Regions from separate parts of the Streptomyces sp. NPDC003016 genome, predicted to be linked through region 1. Evidence: riboswitches for the same ligand, from Rfam matches in the RefSeq annotation. Region 1 holds a riboswitch; each other region holds the start of a gene.

Region 1 (5,516 bases):
GACGGCACCCGCGAGGCCGACGCCGCCGACCTGGCCCTCACCGTCCTCGGCGGCGGCGAGTCCTCCCGGCTGCACAACCGCCTGGTCCGCCGCGACCGGACGGCCGTCGCCGCCGGTTTCGGGCTGCTGCGCCTCGCCGGAGCCCCCTCGCTGGGCTGGCTGGACGTCAAGACGTCGGCCGGCGTCGAGGTGCCCGACATCGAGCGCGCGGTCGACGAGGAGCTGGCCCGCTTCGCCGCCGAGGGCCCCACGCCCGAGGAGATGGAGCGCGCGCAGGCCCAGCTGGAGCGCGAGTGGCTCGACCGGCTCGGTACGGTCGCGGGCCGCGCCGACGAACTCTGCCGGTACGCCGTCCTGTTCGGCGACCCCCAGCTCGCGCTGACCGCCGTCCAGCGCGTCCTGGACATCACGGCGGAGGAGGTCCAGGCGGCCGCCGAGGCCCGCCTGCGCCCGGACAACCGCGCGGTCCTGGTGTACGAGCCGACACCCGCGGCGGACGCAGCCGCAGCCGACGACACCGCAGACGCCGCCGGTGCGGCCGGTACGCAGGAAGGGGCGGACAAGTGACCGACACCGCAGCCGTGAGCATGGAATTCCACCCCCAGCCGCAGGCGGGCACCCCCACGCCGTGGGCGTTCCCCGCCCCCGAGCGCGGCTCCCTGCCCAACGGCCTGACCGTCCTGCGCTGCCACCGCCCCGGCCAGCAGGTCATGGCCGTCGAGGTCTTCCTCGCCGCCCCCCTGGAGGCCGAGCCCGAGGGCCTCGACGGTGTGGCCACGATCATGTCGCGGGCCCTCTCCGAGGGCACCGACAAGCACTCCGCCGAGGAGTTCGCCGCCGAGCTGGAGCGCTGCGGCGCCACGCTCGACGCGTACGCCGACCACCCGGGCGTCCGGGTCTCCCTGGAGGTCCCGGTCTCCCGGCTGCCCAAGGCGCTCGGCCTGCTCGCCGACGCGCTGCGCGCGCCCGCCTTCGCGGACGGCGAGATCGAGCGGCTGGTGGCCAACCGGCTCGACGAGATCCCGCACGAGACGGCCAACCCGTCCCGCCGCGCCGCCAAGCAGCTCTCCAAGGAGCTGTTCCCGGCGACCTCGCGCATGTCGCGTCCGCGCCAGGGCTCCGAGGAGACGGTCAAGCGCATCGACTCCGCCGCCGTGAAGGGCTTCTACGCGGCGCACGTGCGTCCCGCGACCGCCACCGCCGTGATCGTCGGCGACCTCGACGGCACCGACCTGGACGCCGTACTGGCCGACACCCTGGGGGCGTGGAAGGGCGACACCGCCGAGCCCCGCCCCGTACCGCCGGTGACGGCCGACGACACCGGCCGTGTGGTCATCGTGGACCGCCCCGGCGCGGTCCAGACGCAGCTGCTCATCGGCCGGATCGGCCCCGACCGGCACGACCGCGTCTGGCCGGCCCAGGTCCTCGGCACGTACTGCCTGGGCGGCACGCTCACCTCCCGCCTGGACCGCGTCCTGCGCGAGGAGAAGGGCTACACGTACGGCGTGCGCGCCTTCGGCCAGGTGCTGCGCTCCGCTCCCGACGGATCGGGCGCCGCGATGCTGGCGATCAGCGGCTCGGTGGACACGGAGTCCACGGGCCCGGCGCTCGAAGACCTGTGGAAGGTGCTGCGCACCCTCGCGGCCGAGGGCCTCACCGACGCCGAGCGCGACGTCGCCGTGCAGAACCTGGTGGGTGTCGCACCGCTCAAGTACGAGACGGCGGCGGCCGTCGCCGGCACGCTCGCCGACCAGGTCGAGCAGCACCTGCCGGACGACTTCCAGGCCCAGCTGTACGCCCGCCTCGTTGAGACGGGCACGGTGGAGGCCACTGCGGCGGTCGTCAGCGCCTTCCCCGAGGACCGTCTGGTCACGGTCCTCGTCGGGGACGCGTCGCAGATCGAGGAGCCCGTCAGGGCGCTCGGCATCGGTGACGTGACGGTGGTCGCCGGCTGACGGTCCGTCCGTTCGAGCCGAGCCGATTGCGCAACTCCCTCACCACGGGAGGTGGAGGGACCCCGGTGGCCGACAGGCTGCCGGGGTCCTTGGCGTATGTCCGTTTTGTTGCGGAGGTTGCCTTTCTGACCTGTGGGGTGCGTTACAAAGTGCGGGGTCTTTTTGGTGATTGAAAGATGTCCCGTTTAGCGTCGGTCCGGCTGTCCGTCAGCAGTGAGCCGCATCCGCGGCACCGGGCAGTCATCGCCGAGTCCCCGTCAGGCGCGAGCCTGGGGAGCCGGGGACCCACCCTCCTGCCGTCTTCGCGGCTGGAGGAGCCCAGTCCCTGGGGTGAATCGGACGTCCTTCCGTGCGTACGTACGGAAGGGGTCCGTAGGAGACCTTCCTGCTCCGAACCCGTCAGCTAACCCGGTAGGCGAGAAGGAAGGAAAGGACCAGCCACTCCATGGCGTTCACCCGTGCCACCGGGAAGCACCGTCGTCCGAGCCGTCCGGGCCGTCTGACGCGCAGGAGCGCGAGCCTCGCGGGCGTTGCCACCCTCGCGACGACCGGCGCCGTCGGGAGCCTGGCCTCTCCGGCCCTCGCCGCCGGCACCAGCGCCGACGCGGCCCACTCCGTCGAGGCGACCGGCCTGACCCAGGCCCTCGTCGTCGGCGACTCCCTCGCCGACCGGATCGCCGCCCAGGCCGAGGCGCAGCAGCACGCCGCCGACAAGGCGGAGGCCGAGCGCAGGGCCGAGGCGGCGCGCAAGGCCGAGGCCAGGCGCAAGGCGGAAGCCAGGGCCGAGAAGGAGCGTGCGAAGCGCGAGGCCGAGGAGCGCGCCGCCCGTGCGGCGGAGCGCGAGCGCCTCACCGCCTACACCCTTCCGGTCGCCGGTTCCGCCGTGACCACCGGCTACCGGAGCGGCGGCTCGCTCTGGTCCTCCGGCAGCCACTCCGGCGTCGACTTCCGGGCCGCGTCCGGCAGTTCCGTCGTGGCCGTCGGTGCGGGCACCGTCGTCGAGGCCGGCTGGGGCGGGGCGTACGGCAACAACATCGTCATCAGGATGAACGACGGCACGTACACGCAGTACGGCCACCTGTCGTCCATCGGCGTCTCCGTCGGGCAGGCCGTCACCCCGGGCCGGCAGATAGGTCTCTCGGGTTCGACCGGCAACTCGACGGGCCCGCACCTGCACTTCGAGGTCCGTACGTCTCCCGAGTACGGCTCCGACATGGACCCGGTCGCGTACCTGCGCGCGCACGGCGTGAACGTCTGACGCACCCCGGTTTTCCCGAAGGCCCCGGCTTACCGCCGGGGCCTTCGGCGTTGGCCAAAATATATCCATGAATTCCTGCCGCCCGTCGGAAATCGCGCGCCGCTGCAATAGAGTCGCCGAACAGGCGTCATTCGACCGCGTTTCGCGAGGATCAAGGCGGAGGTCCGCTCATGCGCATTCCCGCGCAATCGGTATGCACGGCGATCCGTGACGACATCGTCTCCGGCGTCTTCGAGCGGGGCAGCCGGCTCACCGAAGAGCTGCTGGCGCGCCGTTACGGCGTCTCGCGCGTCCCGGTGCGCGAGGCCCTGCGCACGCTGGAGTCCGAGGGGTTCGTCACCACCCGCCGGCACGCGGGCGCCTGCGTGGCCGAACCCACCGCGCAGGAGGCCGCCGACCTCCTGGAGGTCAGAATGCTGCTGGAGCCGCTGGCGGCGGCCCGCGCCGCCCAGCGGCGCACCGAGGCGCACCTCAAGGTGTTGCGCGGCCTGGTCAGGCTCGGTCAGGAGCGGGCCCGCCGGGGCGAGGGCGAGGGCCTGAGCCCCCTGGGCGGCTGGTTCCACGAGACGCTCGCCCAGGCGTCCGGCAGCCCCGGCCTCACGGCCCTGCTCACCCAGCTCAGGCACAAGATCACCTGGATGTACGCCGTCGAGCAGCCCGCCCGCCCCGTCGAGTCCTGGGCCGAACACGGCACGATCGTGGACGCCGTGGCGCGCGGCGACGCGCAGCGGGCCCGGGCGCTGACGGCCCTGCACGCCGAACGGGCGGTGGCCGCGTACCGGCTGCGGCGCCCCGACCCACGGCCGGAACGCGTGAGGACTTCGCAACATGCCGTACACACCGGGGGCGGCCGCAATTAACAGATGCGCCGTATACAAAGAAAGCGAATGGGCGGGGGCTTTTTCTGCTGCCCGGAATTCCTGACGTATATCTCAGCTGTCTCCGCGCAAAAGCGAAGGAGCCGCGACGTCCCGAATCCGGGATGTCGCGGCTCCCTCGTGAGAATGCGCCCGTACGAGTGGTCAGACGGTCTCGGGAAGCTCGTCGAGGCCCTCGGAGACCAGCTTCGCCAGGCGGTCGAGGGCGGCATCGGAACCGTCGGCCTCGGAAGCGAGCACGATCTCTTCGCCGCCCTGCGCGCCCAGGCCGAGCACCGCGAGCATGGAGGCCGCGTTGACCGGCTTGCCGTCGGCCTTGGCGATCGTCACGGGAACACCCGAGGCGGTCGCTGCGCGAACGAAGATGGAGGCGGGCCGGGCGTGCAGGCCTTCGGCCCAGCCGACGGTGACACGGCGCTCAACCATGGTGTTGCCCTTCATGTTCTAACGGTTGTCTAGACCAGTCTCTCATGTCGCTCGGGGAAGCCGTGCCCGCGACCCCGGGCCGGCCGGCCGCCCGCGGCGGCCCCAGCCTGCCTCGTCCCTGGCGGGCCCGCGACCCGTAGGCTTCCTTCATGCAGCCTCCGATGGAGCAGACCCCGCCGGACCGCGACGGGCACCACGCGTACCCGGCCCACTGGGAAGCCGACGTGGTGCTGCGCGACGGAGGTACGGCGCGGATCCGCCCCATCACTCCCGACGACGCGCAGCGCCTGGTCAGCTTCTACGAGCAGGTGTCGGACGAGTCGAAGTACTACCGCTTCTTCGCGCCGTACCCGCGCCTCTCCGACAAGGACGTCCGCCGCTTCACCCACCACGACTACGTGGACAGGGTAGGTCTCGCGGCGACGGTGGGCGGCGAGTTCATCGCCACCGTCCGGTACGACCGCATCAATGCGCAGGGGCGCCCCTCGTCCGGCCCCGGTGCCGACCTGGCCGAAGTCGCCTTCCTGGTCCAGGACGCCCACCAGGGGCGCGGGGTCGCCTCCGCCCTCCTCGAACACATCGGCGCGGTCGCCCGCGAGCGCGGCATCCGGCGCTTCGTGGCGGAGGTGCTGCCCGCCAACTCCAAGATGATCAAAGTCTTCACGGACGCCGGCTACACCCAGGAGCGCAGCTTCGAGGACGGCGTCGTCCACCTCGAATTCGGCCTGGAGCCGACCGACCGCTCCGTCGCCGTCCAGCGCGCCCGCGAGCACCGCGCGGAGTCCCGCTCCGTGCAGCGCCTCCTCGCCCCCGGCTCCGTCGCGGTCGTCGGGACCGGGCGCGCGCCGGGCGGGGTGGGGCGCACCGTCCTGCGCAATCTGCTCGCCGCCGGATACACGGGCCGTACGTTCGCCGTGAACCGGGCCTTCCCCGAGGACCTCACCGAGCTGGACGGCGTGCCCGCGCACCGCTCCGTCGCCGGGATCGGTGAGGCCGTCG
Region 2 (5,516 bases), on a different contig from region 1:
CACTCGCCGCCGGCTGTGCGGCGGCCGTCGCCCTCACCACCCTGGCCCCCGGCTCGGCGGGCGCCGCCGAAGCCGCGCCCGTCGGCTTCGGCGCCGGCACCACGGGGGGCGGCAACGCCCCCGCCACCACCGTCTCCACGCTCGCCGCCTTCAAGACCGCCGTCGCGGGCGACTCGGCCAAGGTCGTGAAGGTGTCCGGACTGATCCCGCTGTCCGGACAGGTCGACATCGGCTCCCACACCACCGTCCTGGGCGTCGGTTCGTCCTCCGGCTTCACCGGCGGCGGGCTGCGGATCAAGGAGAAGACGAACGTCGTCGTCCGTAACCTGAACATCAGCAAGCCCGTCGCCCCCGCCGACGGCATCACCGTCCAGAAGTCCACGAAGGTGTGGATCGACCACAACGCCTTCTCCGCCGACCGCAACCAGGGCGACAAGGACTACTACGACGGACTTCTGGACATCACGCACGCGTCCGACTCGGTGACCGTGTCCTGGAACACGTTCAAGGACCACTTCAAAGGCAGCCTCGTCGGCCACAGCGACAACAACGCGGCCGAGGACACCGGGCGCCTGCGCGTGACGTACCACCACAACCACTTCAGCAACGTCTTCTCGCGCATCCCCAGCCTGCGCTTCGGCACCGGCCACTTCTACGACAACTACGTACAGGGCGCCGACACCGCCGTGCACTCCCGCATGGGCGCGCAGATGCTCGTCGAGAACAACGTCTTCCGTACGACCAAGCTCGCCGTGACCACCAGCCGCAGCAGTGAGGTCGACGGGTACGCGGTGCTGCGCGGCAACGACCTCGGAGGCGCCGCGACCGAGATATCCCGTACGGGCTCCTTCACGAACCCGCCGTACAGCTACACGGCGGAGCCGGCCTCCTCCGTCGTCTCCTCGGTGACGGCGGGCGCGGGCACCGGCCGGATCGGCTGACCGGCGCACAGCGGCCGCCGCCGTGTCCCGGCGGCGCAGGGCGTCGAGGAGCGCGCGGTGCTCGTGGTGGGCGGAGCGCAGGGCGTCCAAGGGGTACGGCGGGCAGAGCGGTCGAGTCGCCGCCAGGCCAGCACCACGCCGGAGGGGACGGTGAGCGGCGGGGCCGTCGAGGCGACCCAGAGCTTCCTCGGTCGCGCGGCCGGCCGCCCGGCGGGCGAGGCCGCACTCCAGGGCGAGCCGGTGGTCGATCAGCCGGTGCACCGCCTCCGCGTCCGAGCGGTAGGCGCCGGTGGCGAGGACGGTGCCCGGAGCCGGATGCCCGGCGGCCGGGTCGCCGGCGTCCCGCCCGTGCCGCCGCCCCGCCCGCGCCGGTGTTCCAGTACGCCGTCGGCACACAGCGGGACCGGGGCGCGACGGACGGTGATCTCGGCCACGCCGAGGGCGGTGGCGATGTGCGCCGTGCCGGGCAGGCGCTCACCCGGCATCAGCAGGACCAGGACCACGGCCGGGGCTGTCCGGGCGCGTACCGCGTCGGGGCCGGACAGCCGGCGGACGCCGCTCAGCTCGGGCGCCGGGTCGCACGAGCAGCCGCGGGAGGCGGCCGAGCCGCTGGACGGCACCCGCGTGGGGCAGCTCGCCGAGCCCGCCGGGGACCTGGACGTCTGGCTGCTTGCCGGGCACGGCGTGCGCGCACGGGCTCCGGGGCAGCTGTTCAGCACCGCCCTCGCCTTCTCCCCGGCTCGACGGCGAGACACTCGCCCCGGGGCCCGTCTGGCTGGGGCCCGGCGTGGTGTACCTCGCGTACCTCCGCGACCCGGACGGACGACGCCGTCGGCCCCGCCCCACCGCCTGAACGGCGGGGGAGCGGGGCCGACGACGTGGGCCTCCTAGTAGGGGCCGTTCACATTGTCGATCGAGCCGTACCTGTCGGCGGCGTAGTTGCACGCGGCGGTGATATTGGCGACCGGGTCGTAACTGTCCATCGACGTACCGGGCACGTGATAGGCCTGGAACGTCGGCTGGATCACCTGGAGAAGCCCCTTGGAGGGCGTTCCGGCGGCTGCGTTGGAGTCCCAGTTGTTGATGGCCATCGGGTTGCCCGAGGACTCGCGCATGATGTTCCGGTGAATTCCGTCATACGTACCGGGAATTCCGTGCTTGGCCATGATGGCCAGCGATTCCTTGATCCAGCCGTCGAGGTCGTTGGAATAGGACGCGGATTCCACGGCGGGGGCGTCGCTTTCGGCGGCCGGTGCGGTCTTCCGCTCGGAACGGTCGGCCCGGTCGGAGGCGGACGCCGGCCTCTCGGCCTCGGCCTTGGCCTCGGTCCCCCTGGCGATGGTCAGCTCAAGGCCGGGACGGATCAGCGAGGGGTTGTCGCCGACGGCCTCCCGGTTGTCCTGGTACAGCTTCTCCCAGCCACCGGCCACGGAGTGGTCACCGGCGATCTTGGAGAGCGAGTCGCCGGACATCACGGCATAGATGACGGAGTCGGCCTTCTCGGCAGCGACGGCCTGCGGCGCCGCGCCGGCAGAGGTCGCGCCGATGAGCGGGAGGACGAGTGCGGCGCCTCCCGTGCCCGCGGCGATGAAGCCCCGAGTGAGTGAGGCGTACTTGGAACGACGGTGCTTACCCTTTGCGGGCATGGTGAATTCCTCTCCGTCGCCTGCGAGGTGAGCTGTCGGGTTCGGGCTGGAGATGCCCGGCCGCATGTGAATGCGACTTCACCCCGAGCCGTTCCGGCATTCCGGATCGGCGGCTTACCTGGGTCCCCCGCTCCTGCCGTACGTGAGTGGGTGTGGTTTCCGGACGGCGGCAGGATTCGGCGGTCCACCCGGATTGACGGTGACCGTAAGCGAGAGTGGCCGGGCGGAACAAGCCCTGAAATTGCTCCGCATGATCCATATCGCGGTTCCGGACGGAGAAAAATCCGTCACTCGCCCTGAGCGAGGACTCAACTTTCTTTCTGGGGGCCGGAACTGTGCCCAGTACCGCTTCCGCCATGCCGTTGTGGGCCGTGACTCATATCACTTGGGGGGCTCCGCCGGTCAAAGGCGGGCGCCCAACCGCCCCAACAGGCATGCTATATGGCATGCGATAGAGGCATTTAGCCCGATATTGCATCGCAAGGGTTCGGGGCTCTCTCCGGCCGGCTCCAGCCGTTACGGACCTCCTACGCATCCGCGAAAAGCAGGGCGGCGGACCGGAGGGCACCGCCGCCAGGTGTGACGTCGGCCGACGCTCCCTGGCCAGTGACAGCAGGCCGAGCTTCGACGCCTCCAGGGGGAGGCGCGGCGGCTTGCGCTCCTGCCAGGCGCCCGACGGGAAGAGGGAACGGCCCGCCCGCGCCCGGTCCGCGCGCAACACCACCTCCGATCCGCCCCGTTCGGCCACCGCAGTCTTGAAGTGGACCGGCTTCCGGCCGGTCCACCCCTTGACGTTGCGGTCCGAGGGGTCCGGCAGGGCGAGCAGCATCAGAGAGAGCACCGCGGCGTCCTCGTCCAGTCCGCAGACCTGGGCGCACTCCTCCGCCAGGTGCGGCACCGGGCGCGCGGGGTGCCGCACCCAGCCCGGGACCCGGTCGCCGTCGGCGGCCAGAGGCTCCCCGAGCGCGGCGAAGCCGTCGCTCAGCAGCAGCCGCAGGTCCGCGACGGCCGGGCAGCCCGGAAGGGCTGGGCAGCCGCGGGGAGGGGAGCACGGAGTCGAGGCAGGCGTCCAGGAACTCCAGCAACGGAACGTCAGGCCCCTTGAGCGCGACGGGATCCACACGCAGATGGCGTACGGCGTACGTCGTGTCGCCCACCTCTGTGACCGTCGGGTGGGCGGTGAGCACCCCGGTGGAAGGGGCGTCTCCCCCCGGGTAGTTGCTCTGCAGCGAGAAGAGTGTGAGCGGGCCGGTCCCCGCGGCCGGCTCCTCACGCAGCCGGGATGTCGCCGCGCCGATCGCGGGGCGCAGCGGAAGCGGATCGCCCGCCGGGGTGCGGTAGGCGAGCCGGGCGACGACCCCCGGCAGGGCCGGCAGCCGCGGCTCACCCGCCAGGGCCGAGGGGCCGGGGTCCAGGCAGTTCGCCCCGGCGGCGACGCGGCCGACGAGGGCGGGCAGCCGCAGGATCGGCCACCAGCCCCGGTCTTCGTCTCGGTCCTGCTGCGGGGAGCGGGCCGCCTCTCCACTGGGCGGCAGCATCTCCTCCACGGCGAGCGGGAGAAGGCGAAGAGGTACGGGAAGGGGGGGCGCCCAGCTCGCGCAGCCACCACTCGGCGGCGCGGTCCACGTCGGGGCCGGTGGCCCACAGCTGCTCCGGACCTGAGCTTCCGTTCCCGCGGATCGCGGTAGGCAACCTCCAGATCACCCGTCAGTTCCGCGGTACAGCCGCTCTCTTCGGCACGCCGGCTCATGTGTGTCCCCGTTGCGCTGATCGACAGGACAGACCCCAGGCACCGCCACTGACACCGCCGCCGGACCGTGTTCCGGGCTGCTCCGCACCGGGGACACGTCCCGATCGCGTTCTAGGATCGCGGGCATGCTCACACTGCTGCACACCTCGCCCGCCCACGTCCCCGTCTTCGAGGCGTTGCGCGACCGCGAGCACCCCGGCCTCGAAATGCGCCACGTGATCCATGAGGAACTGCTGGCCAGGGCCCGCTCCGGCGGGCCCGGCGCCGCGGACTCCGAGGTCGCCGCGGTGCTCGCCGCGGCCGTCGGTGAGGGCGGGGCCACGGCCGTGCTCTGCACGTGCTCCACCATCGGCGCGGTGGCGGAGGCGTACGGCGCGCGGCTCGGTGTCCCCGTGCTGCGCCTGGACCGTCCGATGGCGGCCGCGGCCGTCGCCGCCGCGCCGGAGCGCGACACGGTCCGCATAGCGGTGGTCGCCACGGTGGAGAGCACCTTCGGGCCCACGTGCGACCTGATCAGGGAGGAGGCGGACGCGGCGGAGCGGCGGGCCGACCTCCGCACCGTGCCGGCCGAAGGCGCGTGGAGGTACTTCGAGGACGGCGACCGGGACGGTTACCTGGACCTCGTCGCCCGGACCGTCGACGCGATCACCGGAGTGGACGTGGTGGTGCTGGCCCAGGCGTCCATGGCGGACGCGGCCACCCGCACCCGTGACGACCGCACCGCCGTGCCCGTGCTCTCCAGCCCGGTACCCGGTCTGCGCGCGGCAGCGGAGGCCGTCCGGCAGCGGTGACGGCGCCTGTCGGCAGGGGTGACGGCGGGCGCCAGTACCGGTCGTTCCGGTTCACCCGTACCCGGATGTGTGTCCCCGGCGGGCGGGGGCAGCCGCAGAGGGAGAAAGTGGGTCTTGAACCCGTCGCACGACAGGCAGGAGGCCAGCCATGACCCATCCGTACCCGGACCCCGTACCGCCGTCGCCGACCCCTCCCCCCGGCCCGCCCGTACCCGGCCCGCCCGTACCCGGCCCGCCCGTGCCCGGCCCAGACCCGGGCCCCCTGCCGGGCCCGGGGCCCGGTCCGGTGCCGGTTCCGCCCGAGCCGGGGCCCGATCCGGTCCCGAAGCCCCCGGGACCCGAGCCCGTACCCGATCCCGAGCCGGCCCCGGGACCCACGGAGGTCTGA
Region 3 (5,516 bases), on a different contig from region 1:
GGCCATCACGGCGGCGCCCCGGGCCCGGGCGCGCAGGACCTGCACATTGGCGCGCAGGGCGCTCAGATCGATCTCGGCGCGTGCGCGCACGGCAGCGGTCGGCGCAGCAGTTGTCTCACTCATCGCGTCCCCAGTCCCCTCAGGGGCCGCCGACAGTCCTGGGGCACCGCCCCCTACGACCCCTGGGGCGCGCTCAGGTACTGGGTCGCCGCCCCCACACGTATACCTTGTCGTTCTTCCTCGGCACGCTCCACGGCTTCTTCGCGGCGCCGGCTTCACGCCGACGCAGCCCATGGAGCCGACGGCAGTGTAGAGGCTGCCGTAACGGAGTGAAAGACCTGGCCGCGCCGGGGAACCGGCTTACCGCACAGGCTGGTTGTGCAGGTCCGGCCGACGGTTCCGGGTCGCCGGCAGACGGTGCGCCGGCCCTTCCGGGTGGCGTACCCCTGGCGCCCGCTGCGCATCGCAACGGGCTCGGACAGCACCCCGCTCCCCCTCCCTGCCCAGGTGGGCCGCCGGCGCACGGGACGGACAGGGCCGGACCCGCTCGGCCCTCCGGCGGGTGAGGACAAAGGGATACGGTCGACGGCGTGCCGCACCACCAGAACACCCCCGAACCCGCGTCCGAGGGCCCCGTGCCCGAACTCTTCACCTGGGAGTTCGCCACCGACCCCTACCCGGCGTACGCCTGGCTGCGCGAGCACTCGCCCGTCCACCGGACGACGCTGCCCAGCGGGGTCGAGGCCTGGTTGGTGACGCGGTACGCCGACGCGCGCCAGGCACTCGCGGACCAGCGGCTCTCCAAGGACCCGGCCCACCACAGCGGCTCCGCGCAGGCCAGGGGCAGGACCGGCATTCCGGGCGAGCGCAAGGCCGACCTGATGACGCACCTGCTGAACATCGACCCGCCGGACCACACGCGGCTGCGTCGCCTGGTGTCGAAGGCGTTCACCCCCCGCACGGTGGCCGAGTTCGCCCCGCGCGTACAGGAGCTGACGGACCGGCTGATCGACGCCTTCCTGGAGGAGGGGGAGGCCGACCTCATCCACGACTTCGCGTTCCCGCTCCCCATCTACGCGATCTGCGACCTGCTCGGCGTACCGCGCGAGGACCAGGACGACTTCCGCGACTGGGCCGGCATGATGATCCGCCACGGCGGCGGGCCGCGCGGCGGCGTCGCCCGGTCGGTGAAGAAGATGCGCAACTACCTCGCCGAGCTCATCCACCGCAAGCGGGAAGAGCCGGGCGACGACCTCATCTCGGGCCTCATCCGCGCCAGCGACCACGGCGAGCACCTCACCGAGAACGAGGCCGCAGCGATGGCCTTCATCCTGCTCTTCGCGGGCTTCGAGACGACGGTCAACCTCATCGGCAACGGCGTGTACGCGCTCCTGCGCAACCCGGAGCAGCGCGAGCGCCTCCAGCGCGCACTCGACGAGGGGGACACGGAGCTGCTCGCCACGGGCGTCGAGGAACTCCTGCGGTACGACGGCCCGGTGGAGCTGGCGACCTGGCGGTACGCCACCGAGGCGCTGACCCTGGGTGGCCGGGACATCGGGGTGGGCGACCCCGTGCTCGTCGTGCTCGCCGCGGCCGACCGGGACCCCGAACGCTTCGACGACCCGGACACGCTCGACCTCGCGCGCCGCGACAACCAGCACCTCGGGTACGGGCACGGCATCCACTACTGCCTCGGTGCGCCGCTGGCCCGGCTGGAGGGGCAGACGGCGATCGCGACGCTGCTGCGACGCCTCCCCGATCTGCGGCTTGCGGCAGAACCCGACGATCTGCGGTGGCGTGGCGGCCTCATTATGCGCGGATTGCGCACCTTGCCCGTGCAGTTCGGGGCAGAACGGAAGTGACGGCGCGTCACGGGCGAGACCTTCATGTGATCTCCGCTGTATCGACTTGTGACAGACGTTCGAGTGCGGCTACGTTCACCGTCAACCTCAGCCGTCACTCGAAAGGCCACCGCATGCGCTCCGGGAACGGTAGACACCGCCGCCCCCGTCAGGCTCCAGCTCTCGTCGTCGCGGCAGGAGTCGCCGGATCGGCCATCGCCATCCCGCTGCTCGGCGCGACCGGCGCGAACGCTGCCGAAGCCACGACCTGGGACCGGGTGGCCGACTGTGAGAGCGGCGGCATGTGGAGCGCCGACCTCGGCAACGGCTACTACGGCGGACTCCAGTTCTCGCCGGAACTCTGGCAGCGCTTCGGCGGTACGGCGTACGCGCCGCGCGCCGACCTCGCCAGCCGCTCGCAGCAGATCCAGGTGGCCGAGAAGGTACTGGCCGAACAGGGACCGCAGGCGTGGCCGAGCTGCGCGCCCATCTCGGGCCTGACGGAGGATGAGGACGCCGCGCCGGGCGGCGGCGCGACCGCCGGGCCGGAAGCCGCGCCGAAGGCCGGCTCCAAGGCCGGCTCCAAGGCCGACACGTCGGCCGAGGCGCCGGCGAGCACTACGGCCCCGAAGGCTTCCTCGGGCGGGAAGGCGGCCGGGGCCGGGAAGTCCGCCGAGCCGGCGACGACCCCGCCGGCCGGCGCTGCCGACTCCGCGGAGGCCGAGGCCGGCGCCGCCGCCGAGAAGCCCGGTGCGCCCGCCCGTGAGGTCGCTGGGGCCACCTCCGAGAAGGGCGCCTCCCAGGGCAGGCACCGCGGCGCGGGGGCCCGGGAGGACGCGGACGTCATATCTGGCGATTCGGGCATCGACCGCGAATCGGGCCGCCATGCCTCGCGAGGTGACGGACCGACACGTGACGCGGTCGACACGTCCGGCGCCCGGGAGCAAGAGCAAGGGCAGGAAGCGGACGCGGGCAAGGGCGAGGACGCGGACCAGGGTTACACCGTCCGCGCCGGCGACAACCTCTGGGCCATCGCCGACGCGCACGACGTGCGCGGCGGCTGGCCGGCGCTCTACGCCGCGAACGAGAAGGCCGTCGGGTCCGATCCGGACCTCATCGTCCCTGGCCAAAGCCTCGATCTGGACTGAAATCGGGGGCAGTTCGGGCCGCTATGTCCCCATTGGTGTCAGTGAGACATGGATCTCTTTGCCTCACTTCACACGGTCGGCCCGAACGGTCCGTCAGTCTCGCCCCTGACCTGCGCGGATGGGGATCAGGGGGGAGGGTAAATGGGTGATATTTCCGCGATGCTCCTCTTTGAACATCACGGGCTCATGTGTTTACGGTCGAACCGCTCGCCACCGCGGGCCCCGTCGACCGTCACGCCGAATCCTGCCGGCGGCCGGGGGGAACTGACGCGTAAAGCGCCGTAGGCAGGAGCGGGGGACCCAGGTAGGCGCCGGGCCCGGACGTCGCAAGACGGACGGAACCGGCTTGGGGTTAAGGCGCGCGACACAGATCGCGCGGCCGGGCACTCATTGGCCCGAACCCGACAGCTCACCTCGTAGGCGTCGGTGAGGAGATGTCGCATGCTGTTTTCCGGCAAGGCCAAGCACCGTCGTCCGTCCAAGGTCACTCGCATCGCCACGTTCGCCGGCATCACCGGCGCCGCTGTCGCCGTCCCGCTGATGGGCGCGACGTCGGCCTCCGCCGCCTCCGTCGAGACCTGGGACGCTGTCGCCCAGTGCGAGTCCGGCGGCAACTGGTCCATCAACACGGGCAACGGTTACTACGGTGGCCTGCAGTTCTCCGCGTCCAGCTGGGCCGCCGCCGGCGGCACGCAGTACGCCCCCACCGCCGACAAGGCATCCAAGGCCCAGCAGATAGCCACCGCCGAGAAGCTCCTCGACATGCAGGGCCCGGGCGCCTGGGCCTGCGCCGGTGCCGGCGGCCTGACCAACGACGGTGTCGACCCGGGTGTCGACACCTCCGGCTCCTCGCAGCAGCAGCAGCAGCAGCCGCAGCAGCAGAAGGCCGCGCCCCAGCCGCAGCAGACGCAGGAGCAGGCCGCCCCGCGCGCCGCCGAGCAGCCCGCCTCGCGCAGCGAGGTCCGCTCCGCGCCGAAGGCCGAGACCGCGAAGCCCGCCGCCCCGAAGACCATCAAGAAGGGCGACGGCGAGTACAAGGTCAAGTCCGGCGACACCCTCGGCAAGATCGCCGAAGCGAAGAAGGTCAAGGGCGGCTGGGAGAAGCTCTTCGAGCTGAACAAGGACATCGTCGACGACGCCGATGTCATCTACGTGGGCCAGCAGCTGCACCTCGGCTGACCCGCCTCCCCTCCGGAGCACCCCGGTCCGGCGCGCTCCCCCGTGCGCGCCGGGCCGGGGTTTCCCCTTTCCCCTTACCGATCAGTAGTCCGGAACGCCGTCCCGCACATCCCAGAGTTACGTCCGCTATTGCGGGGATTCGGGCGTCTTCTTGTCCCAGCGGGCGGGCGAACGGCCGATCGATGCCCCCGAGCCGGTTAGGCTCTTGTCGCAAGGCCAAAGTGACCCTGCACCCCTAGCGTCACATCCCAGAAGGAGATGCTCGTGCCGTCCATCGACGTCGTCGTAGCCCGGGAAATCCTGGACTCCCGAGGCAATCCCACGGTCGAGGTCGAGGTCGGCCTCGACGACGGCAGCACCGGTCGTGCTGCTGTTCCGTCCGGTGCCTCCACCGGAGCGTTCGAGGCCATTGAGCTTCGCGACGGTGACCCGAACCGCTACCAGGGCAAGGGTGTCGAGAAGGCCGTCCTCGCCGTCATCGAGCAGATCGGCCCGGAGCTCGTCGGCTACGACGCCACCGAGCAGCGCCTGATCGACCAGGCCATGTTCGACCTGGACGCCACCGAGAACAAGGGCTCCCTCGGCGCCAACGCCATCCTCGGCGTCTCCCTCGCCGTCGCGCACGCCGCCTCCGAGGCGTCCGACCTCCCCCTCTTCCGCTACCTCGGCGGCCCGAACGCGCACCTGCTGCCCGTTCCGATGATGAACATCCTCAACGGTGGGTCGCACGCCGACTCCAACGTCGACATCCAGGAGTTCATGATCGCGCCGATCGGCGCCGAGTCCTTCTCCGAGGCCCTGCGCTGGGGCACGGAGGTCTACCACACCCTCAAGTCCGTCCTGAAGTCCAAGGGCCTGTCCACCGGCCTCGGCGACGAGGGCGGCTTCGCCCCGAACCTGGACTCCAACCGCGCCGCGCTCGACCTCATCCTGGAGGCGATCAAGCAGGCCGGTTACGTCCCCGGTGAGCAGATCGCGCTCGCGCTCGACGTCGCCGCCTCCGAGTTCTACAAGGACGGCAGTTACGAGTTCGAGGGCAAGTCCCGCTCGGCCGCCGAGATGACGGAGTACTACGAGGAGCTCGTGGCGGCGTACCCGCTCGTCTCCATCGAGGACCCGCTCTACGAGGACGACTGGGCCGGCTGGAAGGCGCTCACCGACAAGCTGGGCACCAAGGTCCAGATCGTCGGCGACGACCTCTTCGTCACCAACCCGGAGCGCCTGGCGCGCGGCATCGAGGAAGGCGCCGCCAACTCGCTGCTCGTCAAGGTCAACCAGATCGGTTCGCTGACCGAGACCCTGGACGCCGTCGAGCTCGCGCAGCGCAACGGCTTCAAGTGCATGATGT
Region 4 (5,516 bases), on a different contig from region 1:
GGCTGGTGATCTGGACACGCCAGCGCGAGCTGCGCACGATCGCCGCCGAGCTGCCCGCCTACGCCGCCGCCGGCTGGCTGCGGCCGGCCGAGCCGTTCACGCTCGCCTCGATGCGGGCCCGTTCGCTGGCACGGGACGCGGCGGCGCGCGCGTACGGGAGCGGTACGTACGGAAACGGAAACGGAAACGGTCCGCACGGGAGCGGTCCGTACGGGGGCAGTGCGTACGGGGGCAGTGCGTACGGAAGCCGGGCAGCATCCGGCGGGCGGGCCCCGTCCCGGGCCGCCGCCCGTGCCGCCGCCCGTGCCGTCGCCGAGTACGAGGTCTTCGCGACGTCCCTGGCCTTCCTGCGCCACCGGGCCCACCGCGGCGCGGTGGGCCCGGACTTCGCGGCACGCGAGCAGGAGCTGCTGCACCACCTGTGGCAGCGCAGGGACGTGGCCGGACCGGCGCTGGAGTACGCGGCGTGGGCGACGAGCCGGGCATGGGCCCCGCCACCGCCCCCGCGGCAGTCCCGGCCGCACCCACGGCCGTCACCGGCGCCGTGGTACGGACCGCCGCCCCAGCGCCCCGCCCCGCACCGGGACCACGCCGTCTACAACCCGTACCGGCAGCAGCGGTAACAGAGCCGGCAGCCCTGGCGACGGGGGGTGTGTGCCAGGACTGCCGGGGACTGAGGGGAACCGCGGGACATACCGTCAGGCCACCGGACCACCGGACCACCGGGCCGTCCGGGGCAGCAGGCCGTCCGGGCCACCGGCCGGCCGTCAGACCGTGAGGCCCTTGTCCCGCAGCCACGCGGCCGGGTCGACGCCGGCGCCGCCGGGCGTGTGCACTTCGAGGTGGAGGTGCGCTCCCGTCACATTGCCGGTGGCGCCCACGCGGCCGATGACGTCGCCCGTTCCGACCTCCCCGGAGGTGGCGGTCATCGAGGAGAGGTGGCAGTACCAGACCTCCGTGCCGTCCGGGAGCTCCAGGACGATGCGGTAGCCGTACGCACCCGACCAGCCCGCCGACGTGATGGTGCCGCCGTGCACGGCCTTGACCGGCGTACCCGTCGGGGCGGCGAAGTCCAGGCCGGTGTGCTGGCCGGAGGACCACATCGAGCCGGACTGGCCGTAGGTGGAGGTGAGCGTGTACGACGAGGTCGGCAGCGAGTAGCTGGCGGCCAGCTTGGCGAGCCGCTCCTGCTCGGCCTTGCGCGCGGCCTCTTCCTCCGCCTGTCGCTTCTCCTCCTCGGCCTTCCGCTTCTCCTCCTCGGCCTTGGCCTCCGCCGCGCTCTGCTGCTCGGCCGCCTCGGCCGCGGCCTGCTCGGCGGCCTTCGCCTCGGCGGCCACCTTGGCCTCGGCGTCGGCGGCGTCCTGCTGCTGCTCGGCCTGCTGGAGGATGCGGGCGCGCAGCGCCTCGCCCGCGTCGGTGGTGCCCTGCCGCGCGTCGGCGGTGGTGACGCCCGCGGTGGTGAGCGGGGCGGCCGCCAGGATCGTTTCGCCCGCCGTGCCCGTACCCGCCTGAACGCCGGAGCCCGATCCGGAGCCCGCGTCGTCGGACATCAAGGAGCCTATGCCGGGAAGGGACTCGGCGTCGGGCAGCGAGTCCGCTATCGCGTCGGGAAGGGAGATCGAGACGGCCGGCTTGTCCTGCGCGGTGGCTATGCCGCCCGCGCCGACCGCGGCGATGACGCCGACACCGAGAACGGTGGAACTGCGGCCGATTCCGCCGCGCTGCTTGACGACGCGATGACGGCCGCGTACGGGCCGGATGGACTCCTCGGTGGGGTTCCACTCTCCCCAGGTTCCCTCGGCGCCACCGGGAATCCCGGCGGCGTTCGGAACGTTCGGTACCTCGTACCCGTAAGAGGGCAGGGGTGCTTCGGGGGCAGGCCTGTTGGACGCCACGGAGGCGTGCTCCTTTCCTTCCTTCTCGCCTACCGGGTTAGCTGACGGGTTCGGAGCAGGAAGGTCTCCTACGGGCCTCCTCGTAGGTACGAAGGAGTCCGATTCACCCCAAGGAACGTGGTTCCCCGGTTCCCTTGCGGAATTCGGCGCGTGCGCACGGTGTCGTCTCTTGTGACGACTGGGACGACCGCGCTGCGTTATCGAACGTTAATAGACACCGGGTCCGCTTTCCAAGCCGTTCCAGGTGATCGTTAACGATATTGGCACGGACCAATCGCCACACATATGGTCACAGCGGGGCGAGTTGCCATGCCCCCGATCGACATTCCGAAACCTCGAAGTGGTGACGGTTCGTCAATTGTTATGCGCAGGGGCGTCTTACGACTACACAGTGTCGCCGGACTAGCTTCGTCACCATGGTTGCCAACAGCACGCGGTCCGTGGCCGGCCGCTACCGCGAGTTCTCCGAACAGCAGGCGCAGGGCGTCTCCCCCGGCTACGCCGAACTCACCGCCCGCATCAGCGAGGACGAGGAGCTCTGCGCCCTCATCGCCGCCCTGCCGCCCGGCAACAAGCAGCAGCCCAACCTCCTCCTCGCCGCCGTCCGTTTCCTCGGCGGCCCCCACGAGCGGTGGGTGTCCTTCCGCGCCTGGACCCTGGCCCACTGGGACGCCGTACGCGCCGTCGTGCTGACCCGCTTCACCCAGACCAACGAGCCCGCCCGCTGCGCCACCCTGCTGCCCCTCCTCGCCGCGCTCCCGCAGCCCCTCGCCCTCATCGAGGTCGGCGCCTCCGCCGGCCTGTGCCTCCACCCCGACCGCTACGCCTACCGCTACGACGGCGGCGCCGTCCTGGGCTCCTCCCCCGTCACCTTCGACTGCCGTACGGAGGGTCCCGTGCCCCTGCCCACCGCGCTGCCCGACATCGCCTGGCGCGCCGGCATCGACCTCGACCCCCTCGACCCCACCGACGAGGACGACGTCCGCTGGCTCCAGTCGCTGATCTGGCCGGGCCGTGCGGAGCGCCCGCGCCAGCAGCTCGCCGCCATCGAGGCCGTACGTACGGCGCCCCGCCCCCGCATCGTCCGCGGCGACCTCGTCGACCACCTCCCGGCGCTGGCCGCCGACGCCCCGGCGGACGCCACCCTGGTCGTCTTCCACACCGCCGTACTGACCTACCTGCCGCTCGCCCGCCGCGAGGAGTTCGCCGCGCTCGTCCGCGCGCTGCCGGGCCACTGGATCTCCAACGAGCACCACACCGTGCTGCCCTGGCTCGATGCCCCCGCCCCCGACGACGAGCACCTGCTCACCCTCGCCCTCGACGAGCGCGCGGTCGCCTTCACGGCTCCGCACGGCCAGGGTCTGCACTGGTTCGGTGCGACGAGTGCGACGAGTGCGACGGGAGAGGCGGGTGCGACAGGTGCGGCGAGTGCGCCGCCACCCGCCTGACCAGGCTCACGGTCCGACGGCGGTCCGGCTGCCCCTCGGCGGGCCGTGCGACCGCCAGCAGGGCCATGTCGTCCGTGGCGGCCCCGTGCGTGTGCAGCCGTACGTCGTCGGTGATCGCGTCCAGCAGCTCCTCGGGTCCCGGGAAGATCCGCCCGCGCAGCCGCGCGGGCGGATCGTAGAAGACACCGGCGGCGTTCCTGGCCTCGGAGAGGCCGTCCGTGAAGAGCAGCAGCGTGGCGCCCGGCGGGAACGCGCATTCCTGGGCCCGGTCGGGCCAGGCCGCCAGCTCGCCCATCCCCAGCGGCAGCGCGGCCTCGGTCGGCACGATCTCCGTGAGATCCCCGTCGGCGTACAGCATGAGCGGTTCCGGATGGCCGCGGTTGACCAGCCGTACGACGCCCTGACCGCGCGGGATCTCGGCGAGCACGGCGGTCGTGAACCCCTCGAAGGCGTCCAGCCCGTCCCGCCGCGCGCCCTCCCGCATGAGTGCCCGCTCCAGCCGCTGCGCGACACCTTCGAGCGACCTCTCCTGCTCGGCGGCCTCCCGGAACGCCCCGATGACGACGGCCACCGCCTCCACCGCGCCGAGCCCCTTCCCGCGTACGTCGCCGACCACCAGCCGCACCCCGGCCGGTGTGTCCTGTACGGCGAAGAGGTCCCCGCCGATGAACGCGTCCGCCTGCGCTGCCTCGTACCGCGCCGCGACGTGCAGACCGGCGATCCGGCCGGGCGGCGTGGGGAGCACGGCGCGCTGGGCCGCCTCGGCGATGGTGCGGGCGGAGGCGAGCTGCTCCCCGCTGCGGCGTACGACGCGGTTGATGACCAGCGCGAGGACGGCGACGGTGACCATGGTGACCAGTTCGGTCACCGACTCGACCTCGGTCGAGGTGCCGTTGTGGAGATGCAGCCCCACGACGGCGCCGATCGCGGCGGCACCGGTCAGGAGCGTGTTGAGGGGGGAGAAGAACGGCGCGGCGATCAGCGGGGCGGCGGCGAAGAGCGGCGACGCGGTGAAGTGCGGCGGCGTGACGACGTCGAAGACGATCCCGCCGGCGATCAGCAGCGCCGGCAGGGCCCGGAGGAAGTGCCGGGCCGCGCTCACGGCACCGACGCCCGCTCCGTCTTGCTTCCCCACCTGTGGTCTCCCGCTCGCTCCGCACCCGCGTGCGGACGGTACCGCGCCCAGCCCAGGCTGGCCGTAGCCGCGCCGCACGGCCATCCGGGGGCAGCCGACCGGGGGACGGCGACGCCCGGCGCGAGCCGGAAACGACGAAGGTCCGGATCTCTTCCGAGATCCGGACCTTCGTCTTCTTCTTCAGTAGCGGGGACAGGATTTGAACCTGCGACCTCTGGGTTATGAGCCCAGCGAGCTACCGAGCTGCTCCACCCCGCGTCGTTGAACTCAACTCTACGCCATTCGGGGACCGGCTCCGACCACGTACGCCTGCGCCGCCGCCATCCCCGGCACCCGGCCCCCGCGCGTCACCTCGCGCCCGGTGGCGACAGCGCTCCCGCACCGCACCCGGCCCCCACCACGCCGAGCCCGTCGGGGGCGGTCCGCGCGGTCCCGCGAGGCGGCCCCGAAGGCCGCCCAGGTCGCCAGCTGTTACGGCGTCACCGCAACGGCCGCGCCCAACGCCCGTCCGGGCGGTGGCCGTTGCCCGGCGGCGCTACTCGGCGGTCTCCGTCCGTTCCCACCACTCGTAGACGGTCAGCCGTCCTTCGTCGCTGTCCTGGTGCCTCGTCGTGACCTTGAAGTGCTCGTATCCGCCGCGGTGCGGAATCTTCAGTTCCTGCCCGGGAGGAGTGATCGGGACGATCCGCCCGCGCAGATCGTCCGGGCCGCCTTCGAGAAGTGCCTTGTCCGTCATGCCCCCAGTGTTCCTACGCACGGGCCGGCGCGCACGCGGAGGAGCCCGGGGCCGAAGACGCGAAAGCGCCCCGGCCGGGACGAGCCCGGCGGGGCGCTGACGTGCGGGTCGGCCGGGGATTCCCGGCCGCCTGGGGCGGTAGGCCGTGTGGGACTCGAACCCACAACCAACGGATTAAAAGTCCGCTGCTCTGCCAATTGAGCTAACGGCCCTCGGCGAGTCACCCCCGAGCATAGCCGCAGCGGGCCCGGCAGCCGATCGGGTATCGGTTGCCGGGCCCGTCGCGGTCTGCCCGGACCCTA

The links. Region 1 has a riboswitch for cyclic di-AMP ahead of ACWDZ4_RS30820 (M23 family metallopeptidase). Riboswitches for the same ligand answer to the same signal wherever they lie in the genome.
Region 2: it holds a riboswitch for cyclic di-AMP, as region 1 does, so the genes downstream of both, ACWDZ4_RS16660 (transglycosylase SLT domain-containing protein) here and ACWDZ4_RS30820 (M23 family metallopeptidase) in region 1, are expected to answer to the same signal.
Region 3: it holds a riboswitch for cyclic di-AMP, as region 1 does, so the genes downstream of both, ACWDZ4_RS06045 (transglycosylase family protein) here and ACWDZ4_RS30820 (M23 family metallopeptidase) in region 1, are expected to answer to the same signal.
Region 4: it holds a riboswitch for cyclic di-AMP, as region 1 does, so the genes downstream of both, ACWDZ4_RS11545 (M23 family metallopeptidase) here and ACWDZ4_RS30820 (M23 family metallopeptidase) in region 1, are expected to answer to the same signal.

Annotation. Positions count from the first base shown of each region.
Region 1 is NZ_JBSFTV010000050.1:14,557-20,072, forward strand. Features, by position in the region: gene ACWDZ4_RS30810 (M16 family metallopeptidase) at 1-567, shown strand, start outside; gene ACWDZ4_RS30815 (M16 family metallopeptidase) at 588-1,955, shown strand; cyclic di-AMP (ydaO/yuaA leader) riboswitch at 2,190-2,387, shown strand; gene ACWDZ4_RS30820 (M23 family metallopeptidase) at 2,401-3,213, shown strand; gene ACWDZ4_RS30825 (GntR family transcriptional regulator) at 3,384-4,073, shown strand; gene ACWDZ4_RS30830 (HPr family phosphocarrier protein) at 4,236-4,517, opposite strand; gene ACWDZ4_RS30835 (bifunctional acetate--CoA ligase family protein/GNAT family N-acetyltransferase) at 4,667-5,516, shown strand, end outside.
Region 2 is NZ_JBSFTV010000017.1:42,912-48,427, forward strand. Features, by position in the region: gene ACWDZ4_RS16650 (pectate lyase family protein) at 1-941, shown strand, start outside; gene ACWDZ4_RS16655 (GntR family transcriptional regulator) at 1,190-1,561, opposite strand; gene ACWDZ4_RS16660 (transglycosylase SLT domain-containing protein) at 1,829-2,587, opposite strand; cyclic di-AMP (ydaO/yuaA leader) riboswitch at 2,590-2,750, opposite strand; gene ACWDZ4_RS16665 (aspartate/glutamate racemase family protein) at 4,463-5,128, shown strand.
Region 3 is NZ_JBSFTV010000005.1:153,407-158,922, forward strand. Features, by position in the region: gene alr (alanine racemase) at 1-123, opposite strand, end outside; gene ACWDZ4_RS06035 (cytochrome P450 family protein) at 591-1,862, shown strand; gene ACWDZ4_RS06040 (transglycosylase family protein) at 1,976-2,989, shown strand; cyclic di-AMP (ydaO/yuaA leader) riboswitch at 3,257-3,427, shown strand; gene ACWDZ4_RS06045 (transglycosylase family protein) at 3,431-4,168, shown strand; gene eno (phosphopyruvate hydratase) at 4,427-5,516, shown strand, end outside.
Region 4 is NZ_JBSFTV010000010.1:183,115-188,630, reverse strand. Features, by position in the region: gene ACWDZ4_RS11550 (PrsW family intramembrane metalloprotease) at 1-623, shown strand, start outside; gene ACWDZ4_RS11545 (M23 family metallopeptidase) at 768-1,895, opposite strand; cyclic di-AMP (ydaO/yuaA leader) riboswitch at 1,907-2,054, opposite strand; gene ACWDZ4_RS11540 (DUF2332 domain-containing protein) at 2,312-3,343, shown strand; gene ACWDZ4_RS11535 (PP2C family protein-serine/threonine phosphatase) at 3,234-4,562, opposite strand; tRNA gene ACWDZ4_RS11530 (tRNA-Met) at 4,663-4,736, opposite strand; gene ACWDZ4_RS11525 (phosphotransferase-like protein) at 4,752-4,865, opposite strand; gene ACWDZ4_RS11520 (DUF5988 family protein) at 5,014-5,214, opposite strand; tRNA gene ACWDZ4_RS11515 (tRNA-Lys) at 5,354-5,426, opposite strand; gene ACWDZ4_RS11510 (FG-GAP repeat domain-containing protein) at 5,514-5,516, opposite strand, start outside.